3 regions of the Dactylosporangium sp. NPDC005555 genome follow, and region 1 is predicted to be linked to each of the others. Evidence: riboswitches for the same ligand, from Rfam matches in the RefSeq annotation. Region 1 holds a riboswitch; each other region holds the start of a gene.
The links. A riboswitch is a leader RNA that binds a small molecule or an ion and turns the genes downstream of it on or off. The one in region 1 is predicted to bind cobalamin.
Positions count from the first base shown of each region.

Region 2: linked by a shared signal. The riboswitch ahead of cobN (cobaltochelatase subunit CobN) and the one ahead of bluB (5,6-dimethylbenzimidazole synthase) in region 1 are both predicted to bind cobalamin.
Region 3: linked by a shared signal. The riboswitch ahead of metE (5-methyltetrahydropteroyltriglutamate--homocysteine S-methyltransferase) and the one ahead of bluB (5,6-dimethylbenzimidazole synthase) in region 1 are both predicted to bind cobalamin.

Region 1 is NZ_JBEXDG010000004.1:80,417-85,801, forward strand. It holds gene ABZS58_RS06270 (hypothetical protein) at 1-36, opposite strand, end outside; gene ABZS58_RS06275 (hypothetical protein) at 104-505, opposite strand; gene ABZS58_RS06280 (HAD family hydrolase) at 585-1,280, opposite strand; gene ABZS58_RS06285 (MFS transporter) at 1,349-2,755, shown strand; cobalamin riboswitch at 2,907-3,123, shown strand; gene bluB (5,6-dimethylbenzimidazole synthase) at 3,159-3,779, shown strand; gene ABZS58_RS06295 (YciI family protein) at 3,874-4,227, shown strand; gene ABZS58_RS06300 (sigma-70 family RNA polymerase sigma factor) at 4,281-5,385, shown strand, end outside.
Region 2 is NZ_JBEXDG010000103.1:9,088-14,472, reverse strand. It holds gene cobN (cobaltochelatase subunit CobN) at 78-3,656, opposite strand; cobalamin riboswitch at 3,695-3,882, opposite strand; gene ABZS58_RS49120 (precorrin-3B synthase) at 3,928-5,139, shown strand; gene ABZS58_RS49115 (precorrin-8X methylmutase) at 5,314-5,385, shown strand, end outside.
Region 3 is NZ_JBEXDG010000021.1:101,392-106,776, forward strand. It holds gene ABZS58_RS24300 (ribonucleoside-diphosphate reductase subunit alpha) at 1-452, shown strand, start outside; gene ABZS58_RS24305 (ribonucleotide-diphosphate reductase subunit beta) at 494-1,489, shown strand; cobalamin riboswitch at 1,520-1,739, shown strand; gene metE (5-methyltetrahydropteroyltriglutamate--homocysteine S-methyltransferase) at 1,742-3,013, shown strand; gene ABZS58_RS24315 (PKD domain containing protein) at 3,116-4,372, opposite strand; gene ABZS58_RS24320 (DUF3040 domain-containing protein) at 4,592-4,783, shown strand; gene ABZS58_RS24325 (hypothetical protein) at 5,050-5,187, shown strand; gene ABZS58_RS24330 (sensor histidine kinase) at 5,226-5,385, shown strand, end outside.

The DNA of each region.
Region 1 (5,385 bases):
GGCCAGTCCGGCCGCCAGCCTGTGAACCATCCTCATCAACCCGACGCTACGGGCGTACTAGGTCCTTCATGCGGTTTTGCCCGAATTTACGCCTATTTGGCGGTCACGCGCCGAGCTGCCCGAACGTCGTGTCGGCCTCGTCGTCGATCCGGAACCCTGGCCCCAGCCGCCGGGCGACGGCCCGCGCGTCCGCCGACATCCATCGCTGCACGGCCGCGTACGCCGGGTCGGCGATGTGGTAGCGGCAACGCCCGCCCCACCAGCCCGGCTCGTAGGACACCACGTCGACGAGCCGTCCCGAGAACGGGAACCGCGCCCGCACCTGCTCCGGGATCGTGCACCCGTAGTCCTCGAAGTACGGGTGCACGGTGAGCATCGCCAGCAGCCGCCCACCGTCCTCGCGCCAGGCCCGCAACCTGCCGGTGTGCTGCAGCACCCCGCCCTGCCGGGTCCGCTCCCGATAGTTCCATCCGGGTTCATCATGTACCAGCTGCGCCGCCGCCATGGACGCATTCTGTCGATATGACGTCCGTCAATAGCCCGTCGTTGGACACCGTTGGACAACCCGCACCGAGGCCTGGGTCTCAGTGGGCGAGGAGCGCGGCGGGCAGGCCGGCGAGGGACATGACGCGGTGGGGTTCGCCGGACGGGCCGGTCCCGTCGCGGTCCAGGTGGACGGCGTGCAGGCCGGCGGACCTGGCGGGCAGCACGTCGAGGTCGTGGCGGTCGCCGACGCTCACCACCGACGCCGGTGGCAGCCCCCAGCGGCGGCACGCCTCGGCGAACACGGCGGGGTCGGGCTTGAACAGGCCCAGGGTCTCGGCGGTGTACACCGGGCCGGCGAGGTCGCGCAGGCCGATCGTGGCGAGCTTGGCGGTCTGCTGCTCCTCGATGCCGTTCGTCAGCACCGCGGTCCGCAGTCCGGCCCGCCGCAGCGCCCGCAAGGCGGGGCGGGCGTCGTCGTAGGGGGCCCACGACAGTTCGTACAGGCGGAGAAACCCGGAAAAGATGGTGTCGAGCTCCTCGTCGGGGCCGTCGCAGGGGCGGTCGATCGCGGCGAGGAAGTCGCGGACGCGGTGGCGGCGCTGCTGCTGGAACGTGATCCGCCCGGCCCGCCAGTCCGTCAGGTGCCGCTCCTGTACCGCCGACCACAGCGCCCTGAGCTTCGGCGACGGTGCGACGCCGATCGACGGCAGCCAGCGCCGCAGGGCGGTCGTCACCGCGGCCTCGTGGTCGAGCAGTGTGCCGTCGAGGTCGAGCAGGACTCCGCGCAGCTTCACCCCGCGCACTCTACGGCGTGACACGCATAACCCTATTTCCGATCGGATAAATATGTAATGCTCGACGGGTGTCACTGACCACCGCACCGGCGCCGGTCAAGGCCGGCGGGGCGCGGTGGGTCGTCGCGGTCTGCCTCTGCGCCGGTTTCACCACGCTGCTCGACCAGTCGGTGCTGAACGTCGTGGTGCCGGCGTTGCGCGGGTCGCTGCACGCCGGCACCGCGTCGCTGCAGTGGATCCTGGCCGGGTACTCCCTCGCGTTCGGGCTGGCGCTCGTGCCCGCGGGGCGGCTCGGCGACCTGTACGGCCGGCGGCTGCTGTTCGCCGGCGGGCTCGCCGTGTTCGCCGTCAGCGCGGTCGTGGCCGCCACCGCCCAGCACGGCTGGGTCGTCGCCGCCGCCCGCCTCGTCCAGGGGTTCGGCGCCGGCGTCGTCAACCCGCAGATCATCGGGCTGTTCCAGGACCTGTTCCACGGCCGCGACCGGGCCCGCGCGCTCGGCGCGTACGCCTTCGTCGGCGGCGTGGCAGGCATGCTCGGCCCGCTGCTCGGCGGTGTGGTGCTCCAGCTGGCCGGGGACGGGCTCGGCTGGCGGCTGGTGCTGCTGGCGAACCTGCCGTTCGCGGTCGTGACGATCCCCCTCGCGCTGCGGGTCCTGCCCGCCGGCCGGCCCGCGGGCCACCGCGGCGACCTCGACCTGGGCGGTCTGCTGCTGCTCGGCGGCACCACCCTCGCCGCGCTGCTGTCCGTCGTCGGCACCGGCGGCTGGTGGTGGCTCGCCGGGGCGGGCGCCGGCCTCGCCGGGTTCCTCGCGTGGGAGCGGCGGTGGACCGCGCTCGGCCGCAGCGCGATCCTCCTGCCGGCACTGACCCGCAACCGCGGCTATGTCCTCGGCGTGCTCGTCGCCATGTGCTACTTCGGCGCCACCCTCGCGCTGAATCTGGTGCTGTCGCTGTACCTGCAGGACGGCCTGCACCATCCGCCGCTCGCCGCCGCGGCCATCGCCCTGCCGAGCGCCGTCGGGTTCGCGCTCACGTCCGCGTTCACCTCGGGGCTGCGGCGGCGGGGCACCACGGTCGCGCTCGGGGTGGCGGTCGCGAGCATCGCCGCGTCGATCGCGGCGGTCGAGGTCCTGCCGGCCGGGCCGGTGGTGTGGGCGCTCGCCGCGAGCCAGTTCGTGATCGGCGCGGCGGGCGGGTTCGTCATCGCGCCGAACCAGGCGCTGACCCTGTCCCACGCCCCACCGGGGGTGAACGGGCTCAGTGCGGCGCTGCTGCAGCTGTCGCAGCGGCTCGCCGCGAGCGTCAGCATCGCGGCCGTGAGCGGCATCTTCCTGGCGACCGCCGCCACGTCCGGCGGGCCGGCACCGGCCCTCGCCGACGGCGCCGCCCTGTGCCTGGGCCTCGCCGCGCTCGCCCTGCTTTTCGCGTTGCTCGACCGGCCGTCCTCGATCGAGGGATCCCGGGTCGTTGAGTAAGTAGAACACGAGGTCCCGCTGGCAGGCTGATCGCGGCCGTCAGGTCGAGGTCGTCGCCCACAGCGGACGCGCGCCGCGGACCGTCGGTGACGTGTCGCCGAAGGAACGCCGTGGTGCCGGCTTCCGGACCGTGGCGCCGTAAGCTCGCAGGCGGCATGAACTGATGCGAGGTGCCCCGGAAGCCGGAAGGCGACCGGGGAGAATCGGGAAGCCGGTGTGAATCCGGCACGGGCCCGCCGCGGTGATCGGGGAGCTGCCGTCCAGGCGCGCCCTCGCGGTGCGCGGTCACTGGCCCGAGGGCCGGGAAGGCGGACGGTGCAGGCGTTGATCCGAGAGTCCGAAGACCGGCCTCGCGGTCACCGGCCGTCCGCAGGGGCGGCCTGAGCAGCGGGAGCCTGCCCTCATGAGCACCGACCTGTACGACGTCGTCCACCGCCGCCGCGACGTGCGCGGCCAGTTCACCGGCGCGCCGATCCCCGGTGACGTCCTCGACCGCGTGCTGCGCGCCGCCCACGCCGCGCCGAGCGTCGGGCTGTCGCAGCCGTGGGATTTCGTCCTCGTCCGCGACCCCGGCCTGCGGGCCGCGTTCCACGCGCACGTCCGGGCCGAGCGGGACGCGTTCGCCGCGACCCTCGACGGGCCGGCGGCCGCGACCTTCGCCCGGATCAAGATCGACGGGGTGCTGGAGTCGACGCTGTCGGTGGTCGTCACGTACGACCCCTGCCGCGGCGGACCGGCGGTGCTCGGACGGCACGCGATCGCCGACGCCGGGCTCTACTCCGTCTGCCTCGCCATCCAGAACCTGTGGCTGGCCGCGACCGCCGAGGACCTCGGGGTCGGCTGGGTGTCGTTCTACCGCGAGCCGTTCGTGCGGGACCTGCTCGGCATCCCCGACGGTGTCCGGCCCGTCGCGTGGCTGTGCCTCGGGCCGGTGACGCACCTGGAGACGGTGCCCGACCTCGAACGGCACGGCTGGCGGCGGCGGACCCCGCTCTCGGAGGCGGTGCACCACGACCGCTGGTAGCCGCACACCGGAGAACGCGCGGGACCACCTGTCGAATTCGGCGCCGCGCCGATCGTCGTCAGGGTAGAAAGTCCCCGAGCAGACAGGACGGACCATGGCGAAGTACCTCATCCTCATCTACGGCGACGAGCAGCGCTGGGACGCCGAATCCGAGCAGGAGCGGCACGAGAAGGGCGAGGGCCACCGGGCGTTCAGCGCCGCCGCGACCGTGCTCGCCGGGCACGAGCTGGAGCCGTCCACGACGGCGACCACGCTGCGCGGCGGCCCGATGATCACCGACGGTCCGTTCCTGGAGGCGAAGGAGGCCCTCGGCGGCTTCTACGTCATCGACGCCGCCGACCTGGACGCCGCGATCGCCGCCGCCTCCATGCTGCCCGAGCTGGCCTCCGGCCACGGCGGCGTCGAGATCCGCCCGATCGTGGACCACGACCGTCCGGACCACGGGTGACCGCCGAGCCACCGGTGGGCATCGCCGAGGTGCACCGTCGCGAGTGGGCCCGGGTGCTCGCCGCGACGGTGCGCGTCACCCGTGACCTCGACCTCGCCGAGGAATGCGTCCAGGACGCGTTCGCGCGGGCGCTGCGCTCCTGGCCGGCCGGTGGCGTCCCGGACCGGCCCGGCGCGTGGCTCACCACCGTCGCCCGCAACCGGGCCCTCGACGTGCTGCGCCGCGAGTCCGCGCTGCGCCGGGCGCTGCCGCTGCTGGTCACCGAGGAGGCGACGCCCGGGCCGGGGGAGGACGACGACCGGCTCCGGCTCATCTTCACCTGCTGCCACCCGGCGCTGTCCCGGGAGGCGCAGGTCGCGCTGACGCTGCGCCTGGTGTGCGGCCTGACGACGGCCGAGGTGGCGCGGGCGTTCCTCGTGCCGGAGCCGACGATGGCGGCCCGCGTCACCCGCGCGAAACGGAAGATCAGCGCGGCCCGCATCCCGTTCCGGGTGCCGTCGCCGGACGACCTGCCGGAGCGCGTCGGTGCCGTCCTCGACGTCATCCACCTCGTCTTCACCACCGGCCACGCGGCGCCGGTCGGCGACACGCTGGTCCGGCAGGACCTGGTCGACGCCGCGATCGCCCTGGCGCGGGTACTGCGGCTGCTGGTTCCGCACGACGCCTCGGCCACGGCCCTGCTGGCGCTGATGCTGCTCGTCGACGCCCGCAGGGACACCCGCGGCGCCGGCGGCCGGCTGGTCCTGCTGTCCGAGCAGGACCGCACCCGCTGGGACACCCGGCAGATCCGTGAGGGCACCGACCTGCTGACCGCCGCGCTGCGCCGGCACCCGCCGACCCGCTACGCCGTGGAGGCCGCGCTCGCCGCCGTCCACGCCGAGGCGCCCTCGTGGGAGGCGACCGACTGGCCGCAGATCGTCGCGCTGTACGACGTCCTCCGGCGCCTCTGGCCGTCGCCGGTCGTCTCGCTCAACCGCGCGGTCGCCGTCGGCCTGCGCGACGGTCCGGCGGCGGGGCTAGACGCGCTGACACCGCTGCTCGGGATGCCGGAGCTCGCCACGTACGCCTACCTCAGCGCCGTGCGGGCCGACTTCCTGCGGCGGCTGGGCCGGTTCCCGGAGGCCGCCGACGCGTACACCGAGGCCCTGGCGCTCACCG
Region 2 (5,385 bases), on a different contig from region 1:
GTCGTTCGTTCCCGTCTCATCCTGTCCGGCGTGCCCCCGGGCGGGTCGGCAAACTGTCGAGAATCCGAACGCCTCGTCTACTTGCCGTCTTCCAGGTCACCCTCGGTTTCCAGGTACACCTGGCGGAGGGCGTCGAGGGTGGACTGCTCGGGGTGCTCCCAGAGGTTGCGGTCGGCGGCCTCGAGGAGGCGTTCGGTGATGCCGTGCAGGGCCCACGGGTTGGACTCGTCGAGGAACTTGCGGTTCTCGGGGTCGAAGACGTAGGACTCGGCGAGCTTCTCGTACATCCAGTCGGCGACGACGCCGGCGGTGGCGTCGAAGCCGAACAGGTAGTCGACGGTGGCGGCGAGCTCGAAGGCGCCCTTGTAGCCGTGCCGGCGCATGGCGGCGAGCCAGCGCGGGTTGACGACGCGGGCGCGGAAGACGCGGGCGGTCTCCTCGCTGAGCGTGCGGGTCCGCACGGCGTCCGGGTTGGTGCTGTCGCCGACGTACGCGGCGGGAGCGCGACCCGTCAGCGCCCGGACGGTCGCGATCATGCCGCCGTGGTACTGGAAGTAGTCGTCGGAGTCGGCGATGTCGTGCTCGCGGGTGTCGGTGTTCTTCACCGCGACGCTGATCCGCTTGTACGCGCCCTCCATGTCGCCCCGGGCGGGCAGGCCGTCGAGGTCGCGGCCGTACGCGTAGCCGCCCCAGACGGCGTACACCTCGGCGAGGTCGGCGTCGTCGCGCCAGTTACGGCTGTCGATGAGCGGCAGGATGCCCGCACCGTAGGCGCCCGGCTTGGAGCCGAAGACCCGCAGCGTGGCCCGGCGCTCGTCGCCGTGCGCGGCCACGTCAAGAGCGACGTGGGCGCGCACGTAGTTGTCGTCGGGGGACTCCGGAAGGCCCGCCACCAGCTGCACCGCGTCGTCCAGCAGTGCCACGACGTGCGGGAACGCGTCGCGGAAGAAGCCGCTGATCCGCATCGTGACGTCGATGCGCGGACGGCCGAGCTCGGCGAGGTCGACGGGCGCGAGGCTGACCACCCGGCGCGACGCGTCGTCCCAGACGGGCCGGACGCCCAGGAGGGCGAGCGCTTCGGCGATGTCGTCGCCGGCGGTGCGCATCGCGCTCGTGCCCCACATCGACAGGCCGACGGAGCGGGGCCATTCGCCGTGGTCGGCCCGGTAACGGGCGAGCAGCGAGTCGGCCATCGCCTGCCCGGTCTCCCACGCGAGGCGGCTCGGGATCGCCTTCGGGTCGACGGAGTAGAAGTTGCGGCCGGTCGGCAGCACGTTGATCAGGCCGCGCAGCGGCGACCCGCTCGGCCCGGCCGGCACATACCCGCCGTCCAGGGCGTGCAGGACCATCGTCAGCTCGTCGGTGGTGCGGGCCAGCCGGGGCACGATCTCCCGTGCGGCGAACTCCAGCACCCGTACCACATCCGCCGAATCGGAAATGTCGGAGATGTCGGTAGTGGGCCAGCCCCGTGACTCCATCTCCGCGACCAGGGCGCGGGCCTGCGCCTCGGCCTCGTCGACCGTGACCCGTGCGGTGGAACCCTCCGACAGCCCGAGGGCCTCACGCAGGCCGGGAAGCGCGACGGCGCCGCCCCACAGCTGCCGGGCCCGCAGCATCGCCAGGACCAGGTCGACGCGCGCCTCACCGGACGGCGCCACACCGAGGACGTGCAGGCCGTCACGGATCTGCACGTCCTTGATCTCACACAGCCACCCGTCGATGTGCAGGATCAGCTCGTCGAAGCCGTCGTCGCCGGGCCGGTCGGCCAGGCCGAGGTCGTGGTCGAGCCGGGCGGCCTGCAGCAGCGTCCAGATCTGGCCGCGGATCGCGGGCAGCTTCGCCGGGTCGAGCGCGGCGATCGTCGAGTGCTCGTCGAGGAGCTGCTCGAGGCGGGCGATGTCACCGTACGACTCGGCGCGCGCCATCGGCGGGATCAGGTGGTCGACCAGGGTGGCGTGCGCGCGGCGCTTCGCCTGGGTGCCCTCACCCGGGTCGTTGACCAGGAACGGGTAGATCAGCGGCAGGTTGCCCAGGGCCGCGTCGGCGCCGCAGGACGCGGACATGCCGACGGTCTTGCCGGGCAGCCATTCGAGGTTGCCGTGCTTGCCGACGTGCACGACGGCGTGGGCGCCGAACTCGTCGGCGAGCCACCGGTAGGCGGCCAGGTAATGGTGGCTCGGCGGCAGGTCCGGGTCGTGGTAGATCGCCACGGGGTTCTCGCCGAAGCCGCGCGGCGGCTGCACCATGACCACGACGTTGCGCTCACGCAGCGCGGCGAGGACGATCTCGCCGCCGGGGTCGCGGGACGTGTCGACGAACAGCTCGCCGGGCGCCGGGCCCCAGTGCCGCTCCATCTCCTCGCGCAGGGCGTCCGGCAGCGTCTGGAACCAGGTCCGGTACCTGTCGGCGGAGATGCGGATGGGGTTGCCGCGCAGCTGGTCCTCGGTGAGCCAGTTGACGTCCTGCCCACCGGCGGCGATGAGCGTGTGCATCAGCGCGTCGCCGTCCTTCGGGAACCCGTCCGCGCCGGCATACCCCTGGGCGTGCATCGCGTCGAGGAGCCGGACCACGCTCGCGGGCGTGTCGAGGCCGACGGCGTTGCCGATCCGGGCGTGCTTCGTCGGATACGCGCTGAGCATCAGCACGATCTTCCGGTCGGCCGCGGGGAGGTGCCGGAGCCGGGCGTGGCCGACGGCGATCCCGGCGACGCGCCCGGCCCGCTCCCGGTCGGCGACGTAGACGGTGAGCCCGTCGGCGTCGATCTCCTTGAACGAGAACGGCACCGTGATGATCCGCCCGTCGAACTCGGGGATCGCGACCTGCGTGGCCGTGTCGAGCGGCGACAGCCCGTCGTCGCTGGAGTCCCAGGCGTCGCGGGAGCTGGTCAGGCACAGTCCCTGCAGGATCGGCACGTCGAGCGCGGCGAGGGCGCCGACGTCCCACGCCTCCTCCTGGCCGCCCGCCTGCGCGTCCGCGGGGCGGGTGCCGCCCGCGGCGAGGACGGTGACGATCAGCGCGTCGGCCTGCCGCAGCGTGTCGAGCAGCTCCGCCGGGGCGGCCCGCAGCGACGAGGCGAACACGGGCAGCGCCCGCCCGCCGGCGTCCTCGACCGCCTCGCACAGCGTCTCCACGAACGCGGTGTTGCCGGCGAGGTGATGCGCCCGGTAGTAGATGATCCCGACCGTCGGTCCGTCCGCCGTCGACTCCCGTTGGAGGGGTCCCCAGGTGGGCGTGGTCGCCGGCGGGGCGAAGCCGTGGCCGGTCAGCAGGACGGTGTCGGAGAGGAAGTGGTGCAGCTCGGCGAGGTTGGCCGGGCCGCCCTCGGTGAAGTAGGCGTGCGCCTGCGCCGCGACGCCGGCGGGCACGGTGGAGTGCCGCATCAGCTCCGCGTCGGGCAGCGCCTCGCCGCCGAGCAGGACCACCGGCAGCCGGGAGCTGCCGGAAGGGCGTGACGGCGGCAGCCGCAGCAGCGTGTCGAAGCCCTCCTGCCAGTCCCGGTAGCCGCCCAGGAACCGCACGACGACCAGGTCCGCGCCCTCGGCCAGGGCGGGCAGGTCCTCCACCGCGGTGCGGGACGGGTTGGCCAGCCGGAAGTCCGCGCCGCTCGCGCGGGCACTGAGCAGGTCGGTGTCGGACGTCGACAACAGCAGGATCACGCCGGGGTCCTCCCTCGGGGTCCGCGCCCCAAGTCGGTCGGGAAAGGTCCGGCGGCGGAGAGTCTCCTGGCTCCCGGATCGGCGCTCGTCCCCGCGCCTTCCCAGGCTCGCGCCCAGTGGCCTCCGTCGGAAACTCGCTCCCCGGTCACAGTGGCGGGACCGCGCCGGAATCTCACCGGCTTCCTCCACACGTCGCCGTTGCAGCACCGCCAACTCTGCCGGTCGGCGCAGACTTGAGTCAAGCGAAGCCCTGCGCAGTAGTATCCGGCGCGTGCAGGCTGCCAGTGGACGCGACGCCCCGGACCGGTGCCCCGGCGCCGTGCAGGTCCACGCGGCGGCCGACGGTGGCCTGGCCCGCGTCCGGCTGCCCGGCGGGCGGCTGCCCGCCGAGGGTCTGGCCGTGCTCCGGGCCGCCGCCGCCGACCTCGGCGACCCCGCGCTGGAGCTCACCTCCCGGGGGAACGTGCAGGTCAGGGCGCTGCGGCCGGGCGCGGAGCTGGAGCTGGCCGCGCGGCTGTCGCAGGCGGGGCTCCTGCCGTCGGACACCCACGAGCGGGTGCGGAACATCATCGCCAGCCCGCTCAGCGGCCGCGACGGCGCCGGTCTCGTGGACGTGCGGCCGGTGGTGGCCGCGTTCGACGCCGGGCTGTGCGCCGACCCGTCCCTCGCCGCGCTGCCGGGCCGGTTCCTGGCGACACTCGACGACGGCCGCGGCGACGTGTCCCCGCTCGGCGGCGACGTCGGCCTGCACGGCGACCGCCTCCTCCTCGCCGGCGCCCCCACCACGGCCCGGACCTGCGGCTTCCCGGCCGGCCTGACGACGCCCCGGACCTGCGGCGATCCAGCCGGTCCGACCGTGGCAGGGGGCTGGGACGATCCCGCTGAGCTGTTGCTTGCGGCGGCCCGGGCGTTCCTGGCGGAACGCGCTTCGCAGGGCGGCACCGCGTGGCGCCTGGCGGAGCTGACCGACGGCCCGGCCCGGGTCGCGGCCCGGCTGGCCGCCACCGTCGACACCGGCATCGGCCGCCGTGACGGCGGCGCCGGGCCAGCCGTCGGACGGACACCGCAGGCCGGGGGACCGGTCGCGCTGACGGTGGTCGTACCACTCGGGCTGCTGACGCAGGAGCAGTCGGCGGCACTCGTCGCGGCCTCGCCGGGAGAGATCATCGTCACGCCGTGGCGGACCGTCGTCGTGCCCGACGTGCCGGTCGATGAAGCTGGAGCGGTCGAGGCCCTGCTGACGGCGGCCGGGCTGGTCACCGACCCGGCCTCACCGTGGGCCGGGGTCACCGCGTGCGCGGGCCGGCCGGGGTGCGCCAAGGCCCTCGCCGACGTGCGGGCCGACGCCCGCGCGGCCGTCGCGGGCGGCCTCGACCACGCGTTGCCGGTGCACTGGATCGGCTGCGAACGGCGCTGCGGCGCACCGAAGGGAAGGCACGTGGAGATGCTCGCGACCGCCGACGGCTACCGGGTGGTGTCGTGACCGGCCCGGAGCGTAGCGGAGTGGCTGGTCACCGTGGTTGCAGTATTGGGGCACGGCGGCGCCGGAGCGTAGCGGAGGTGACGTCGTGACCGGCCCGGAGCGTAGCGGAGTGGCTGGTCACCGTGGTTGCAGTATTGGGGCACGGCGGCGCCGGAGCGCAGCGGAGGTGACGTCGTGACCAGCTTCGACTACGTCAAGGACGGCGCCGAGATCTACCGGCGGTCGTTCGCGACGATCCGCGCCGAG
Region 3 (5,385 bases), on a different contig from region 1:
TCAACACGTACCTGGTCCGCGAGCTCAAGGCCCGCGGGCTGTGGACGGCGGCGGTCCGGGAGCAGATCAAACGGGCCGAGGGTTCGGTGCAGGACATCGCGGACCTGCCCACCGACGTCCGGGAGCTGTACCGCACCGCGTGGGAGCTGCCGCAACGGGCCCTGATCGACCTCGCCGCCGCCCGCGCCGCCTACATCGACCAGTCGCAGTCGCTGAACCTGTTCATGAGCGCACCGACGATCGGCAAGGTCTCCTCGATGTACCTGTACGCGTGGAAGGCCGGCCTGAAGACCACCTACTACCTGCGGTCCCGGCCGGCGACCCGCATCCAGCAGGCCACCGTGGCCGTCGCGACGCCGGTCAAGCCGCTCGCGCAGGTCCTCGCGGTCCCGGACGCCGAAGCGCTCGCCTGCTCCCTGGAGAACCCCGAGTCGTGCGAGGCGTGCCAGTGACCAGCATCCCCGAACCCCGCATCAGCGCCGACGTGCGGCCGATGCTGCTCGACCCCGGCATGGACCTGACGCTGCGGCCGATGCGGTACCCGCAGTTCTTCGACAGGTTCAAGGACGCGATCAAGAACACGTGGACCGTCGAGGAGGTCGACCTGCACTCCGACCTCGCCGATCTGGCTCGCCTGTCCCCCGCCGAACGGCATCTCGTGTCCCGGCTGGTCGCGTTCTTCGCCACCGGCGACACGATCGTCGCGAACAACCTCGTGCTCAACCTGTACCAACACGTCAACAGCCCGGAAGGACGGCTCTACCTCTCCAGGCAACTGTTCGAGGAGGCCGTCCACGTCCAGTTCTACCTGAACCTCCTCGACACCTACGTCACCGACGAAACCGAGCGGTTCGAGGCGTTCGCGGCGGTGGAGAACATCCCGTCGATCGCGCGCAAGGCCGAGTTCTGCTTCCGGTGGATCGACTCGCTCGGCGACCTGCGGGAGCTGAAGACCCGCGACGACCGGCGGGCGTTCCTGCTCAACCTGATCTGCTTCGCCGCCTGCATCGAAGGGCTGTTCTTCTACGGCGCCTTCGCCTACGTGTACTTCCTGCGCTCCCGCGGCCTCCTGCACGGCCTCGCCTCCGGCACCAACTGGGTCTTCCGCGACGAGTCGATGCACATGGCGTTCGCGTTCGACGTCGTCGACACCGTACGGGCGGAAGAACCCGACCTGTTCGACGCCGCCCTCGAGGCGCAGGTCCGCGAGATGCTCGCCGAGGCCGTGGAGTGCGAGGTCCAGTTCGCCGCGGACCTCCTGGAGCAGGGCGTGTCCGGCATGTCCCTGGCCGACATGCGCGAATACCTGCAACACGTCGCCGACCGGCGACTCGCCACCCTCGGCATCGCACCGCTGTACGGCAGCCGGAACCCGTTCGCGTTCATGGAGCTGCAGGACGTGCAGGAGCTGTCGAACTTCTTCGAACGCCGGGTGTCGGCGTACCAGGTGGGGGTGACCGGCACGGTCAGCTTCGACGACGACTTCTGATCGGGGTTCCGGTGCTGCCGGCGCACCCGTACGATGGCCGGCAGTGCTGGTTCGCCCCGTTCGCAAGGACGGGGCGTCGTAAGAGGGAACCCGGTGTGAGACCGGGACTGCCCCGCAGCGGTGAGTGGGAACGACCGCCGTCATCAAGCACTGGACCCTTTGCGGGGTCTGGGAAGCGACGGCCAGTAGGTGGCACCTGTCGGTGTCGCGCCCGCAAGTCCGAAGACCTGCCCGCACTGCGCGCACCGACCGGTGCGCGCCGCCGGCGACCCCTCGGGAGGGTCAGGGCGGAAGCCGGGTCTTCCCGCTTTCCCCTTCCCTGAGGTCGTCGCGACTTCGAGGGAAGGATCCCCCTGTGGTGAGCACCGCATTCGGGCAGAGCACCATCCTGGGCTATCCGCGCTGCCGCCGATCCCGGCCGCATGGCGCGACGCGCCGGTCCGGGCCCGGCTCGAGGCGCTGACCCCGGCGGACCGGCAGCGGGGCCCCTACGCCGTCCGGGCCCGGGTGCAGCAGGAGCGGCTGCTGCTGCCCGACCTGCCGACCACGACGATCGGGTCGTTCCCGCAGACCTCCGAACTGCGCAAGGCCCGCGCCTCGGTCAGGGAAGGCACCCTCGACGCCGCCGGCTACGCCGACCGGATGCGCGACGAGGTCCAGCACGTCATCCGCCTGCAGGAGGACCTCGGCCTCGACGTGCTCGTGCACGGTGAACCGGAACGCAACGACATGGTGCAGTACTTCGGCGAACAGCTCGACGGCTTCGCGGCCACCGATCTCGGATGGGTGCAGTCGTACGGGTCCCGGTGCGTCCGCCCACCGATCATCTACGGCGACGTGGCCCGCAGGGCACCGATGACCGTCGAGTGGTCGACCTACGCGCAGTCCCTGACCAGCAAGCCCGTCAAGGGCATGCTCACCGGGCCGGTGACGATCCTGGCGTGGTCGTTCGTGCGGACCGACCAGCCCCTGGCCGACACCGCCGACCAGGTCGCCCTCGCGCTGCGCGACGAATGCAACGACCTGGAGGCCGCCGGGATCACCGTCATCCAGGTCGACGAGCCGGCGTTGCGGGAGACGCTGCCGCTGCGCAAGGCGGACCAGCAGGCGTACCTGGACTGGGCTGTCGGCTCGTTCCGGCTCGCGACGAGCGGCGTCGCCGACGGCACGCAGATCCACACGCACCTGTGCTACTCCGAGTTCGGCGAGTTCATCACCGCGATCGACGCCCTCGACGCCGACGTGACCAGCATCGAGGCGTCCCGCTCCAAGATGGAGGTCCTCGACGACCTCGCCGCCATCGGGTACGGCCGCGGCGTGGGCCCCGGCGTCTGGGACATCCACTCCCCCCGCGTGCCGTCCCACGACGAGGTCGTCGAGGCACTGCGCCGCGCCGTCACCGCCGTCCCGGCCCGACGGCTCTGGGTCAACCCCGACTGCGGCCTGAAGACCCGCGGCTACCCCGAGGTCGAGGCGGCACTGCGGCACCTCGTCGCCGCCGCCGCCGAACTGCGCGGCAACTGACGATCGGCATCCCGGGCGGGCGCCTCACCTCGAGGCGCCCGCCCGTTTACGATCGCCGCCCGGCCGCCGACGTACCCGTTCGATGCTCCGCACCGTCTCGTTTCAGGTCGCTACGACGGGGAGCAGGCCGATGCGGCCGTGGTAGGCGCGGCCGAGCTGGTCGGTGTCGGAACCGACCAGGAGCCCGGCGGGGCAGGTGACGAGGACCTCGACGCCGACACCTCGGCTGTGGGTCGGGTTCCATGACAGTGCCTTGCCGGTGACCGGGTCGACGGCGGCGATCCCGGGCCGCGACACGGCACCCGGGCCGGCGTTCTTGCGGCCGCGTGGGTTGTCCATCCACTGCTGGTGCCCACCGACGTACACGGCGGCGTCGGTGACCGCGACGGACCACAGGGTGTTGCCGCCGGTGCGGTTGACCCACACCGGCGGGTGCACACCGCTGCCCGTGACGTCGAACCGGGCGACGCTGTCACACATCAGCGCCGGTCCGGCCATCCCACCGGTCGCGGCGACGGCCAGGTAGGAGCCGTCCGGGGCGAAGTCGACCCCACGCAGGTAGCTGTCGTACAAGGTCTTGCACTTGCGGGTGTAGGCGTCGGTCGACCAGCCGCTCACTGCCGCGGGGCCGCCGATGTCGGCGAGCACCAGCTGCGCACGCGGCATGCCGGCCGCGGTGTCGAACGCGCCGACCGCGGCGAGGCGGTTGCCGTCCTGGGTGACGGCGACCGACTCGACCTTGACGGTGCCGCCGTCGCGGCGGGCCAGCCGCAGGTCAAACCCGGGGTCCACGACGCCGGTCGTGGCCGACAGCCGTGCCAGTCCAGCGCGGCGCTGCCCACTGATGGTGGTGAAGCTGCCCCCGGCGTACAGCCACGCACCGGACGAGGTCATGGTGCGGATCTGTCCCGGGCCTGCGGTGGCGGTGAACCCCGCCACCCGGCGGCCGGTGGCGAGGTCCAGCTGGACCAGGCCTGGCCAGGCATCGCCGTCGACCTTCGTGAACGTGCCCGCGGCGTAGACCGTCCCACCCGGCCCGGCGGCGACCGCCGTGACCCGGCCGTTCAGCTCCGGCGCGAAGTCCAGCATCCGGCCGGTGCCGAGCTGGAACGCGAACAACGACCGGCGCGCGGCACGGCTGCCGGTTGCCGCGTCAGCAACGGTCGTGAAGTTTCCGCCGACCACGACGGTGTCACCGACCACCGCCATCCCGGCGATCGCGCCGTCGAGCACGTTCGGCGTCCACACCACCGGCTGCTGCGACACCACACCCTGCAGCGCCTGCCCGGCAACCGCAGCCCCAGCGGCCATCACCAGCGCGGACACCAGCACGGCAACAGCAGCGAACCTTCGGCGCATCAGACGGCACTTCCCCTCGCAGGAATCAGCGGCACCGGCGCAGGCGGACCGGCGTGACGTTCAACGAGGCAGACGGCCGCCCGGTCACACAGAGCGACCACCCCGATGTCGTTCCTGGAAGACATGTTGTGACTGTCGTCCGCCCGCAGAACATTCGTCATATTCCGCAGCGATGATCACTGGTGGTCCGATGACCGGCAGATGCTGACGGATGGTTTGATGCTCGACGACGAGGAACTGTGGTATCTACGGCAGATCGAACAGCAGGTCACGGGCGATGACCCGGCGCTGGCACGGGCGTTGTCCCGATTCGAGCCGGTGGTGCGCTGGCGCTTCCGTGCGGCGCTCGGACTGCTGATCGTGGCCAACTGCGGTGTCCCGGCGGCCGCCATGCTGATACTGCGGCGTTGACTGTCTTGGTGCTGCTCGACCCGGCCCTCGCCGACCGGGGTGAGCAAGCAGACGACTGAGCTGCTCATGCTCATCGTCGCCGCACTGATCGCCAACCACCTCGGCGCCTTCGGCCGCCTCGACCTGCCGACAGCTCCTGCGCGAAACTTCTCCGCGCAGGACGTCCGGGCGACCAGCAGGACTCCGGTCGTCGACGGCACGGTCCGCAGCGAAGCACACCGGCCGGCTGGGATGCCGCTGACGCCGCGGACGACTACATCGCGATCATGCGCCTGTTCACCGGCACCCTGCTCGCCGACCTTTCGGCTGACGAGGTCGGCGAGCAGCTCGGTGACCGAGGCGTGGTGATGGGAGCGGATACGGTCGAGAGCCGCTGCCGGCAGCACAACGCCGGTCCCGCCTGACTCGCGCGAAGCGCGGATCATGTGCCATCGTCGCCGGCATGAGTGCCGGTGAAGTCCTGGACTGGCGGCGGCCCGCGCCGACCGCCCGGCAGCAGCGCACGGACCTCGTCGTCGGGATCGCGGTCGCCGGGATCGCGCTGCTCAACCTGACGCTCGCGCGCAGCGCCGGGTTGTTCACGTTCGGGCCGCCACCGCCGC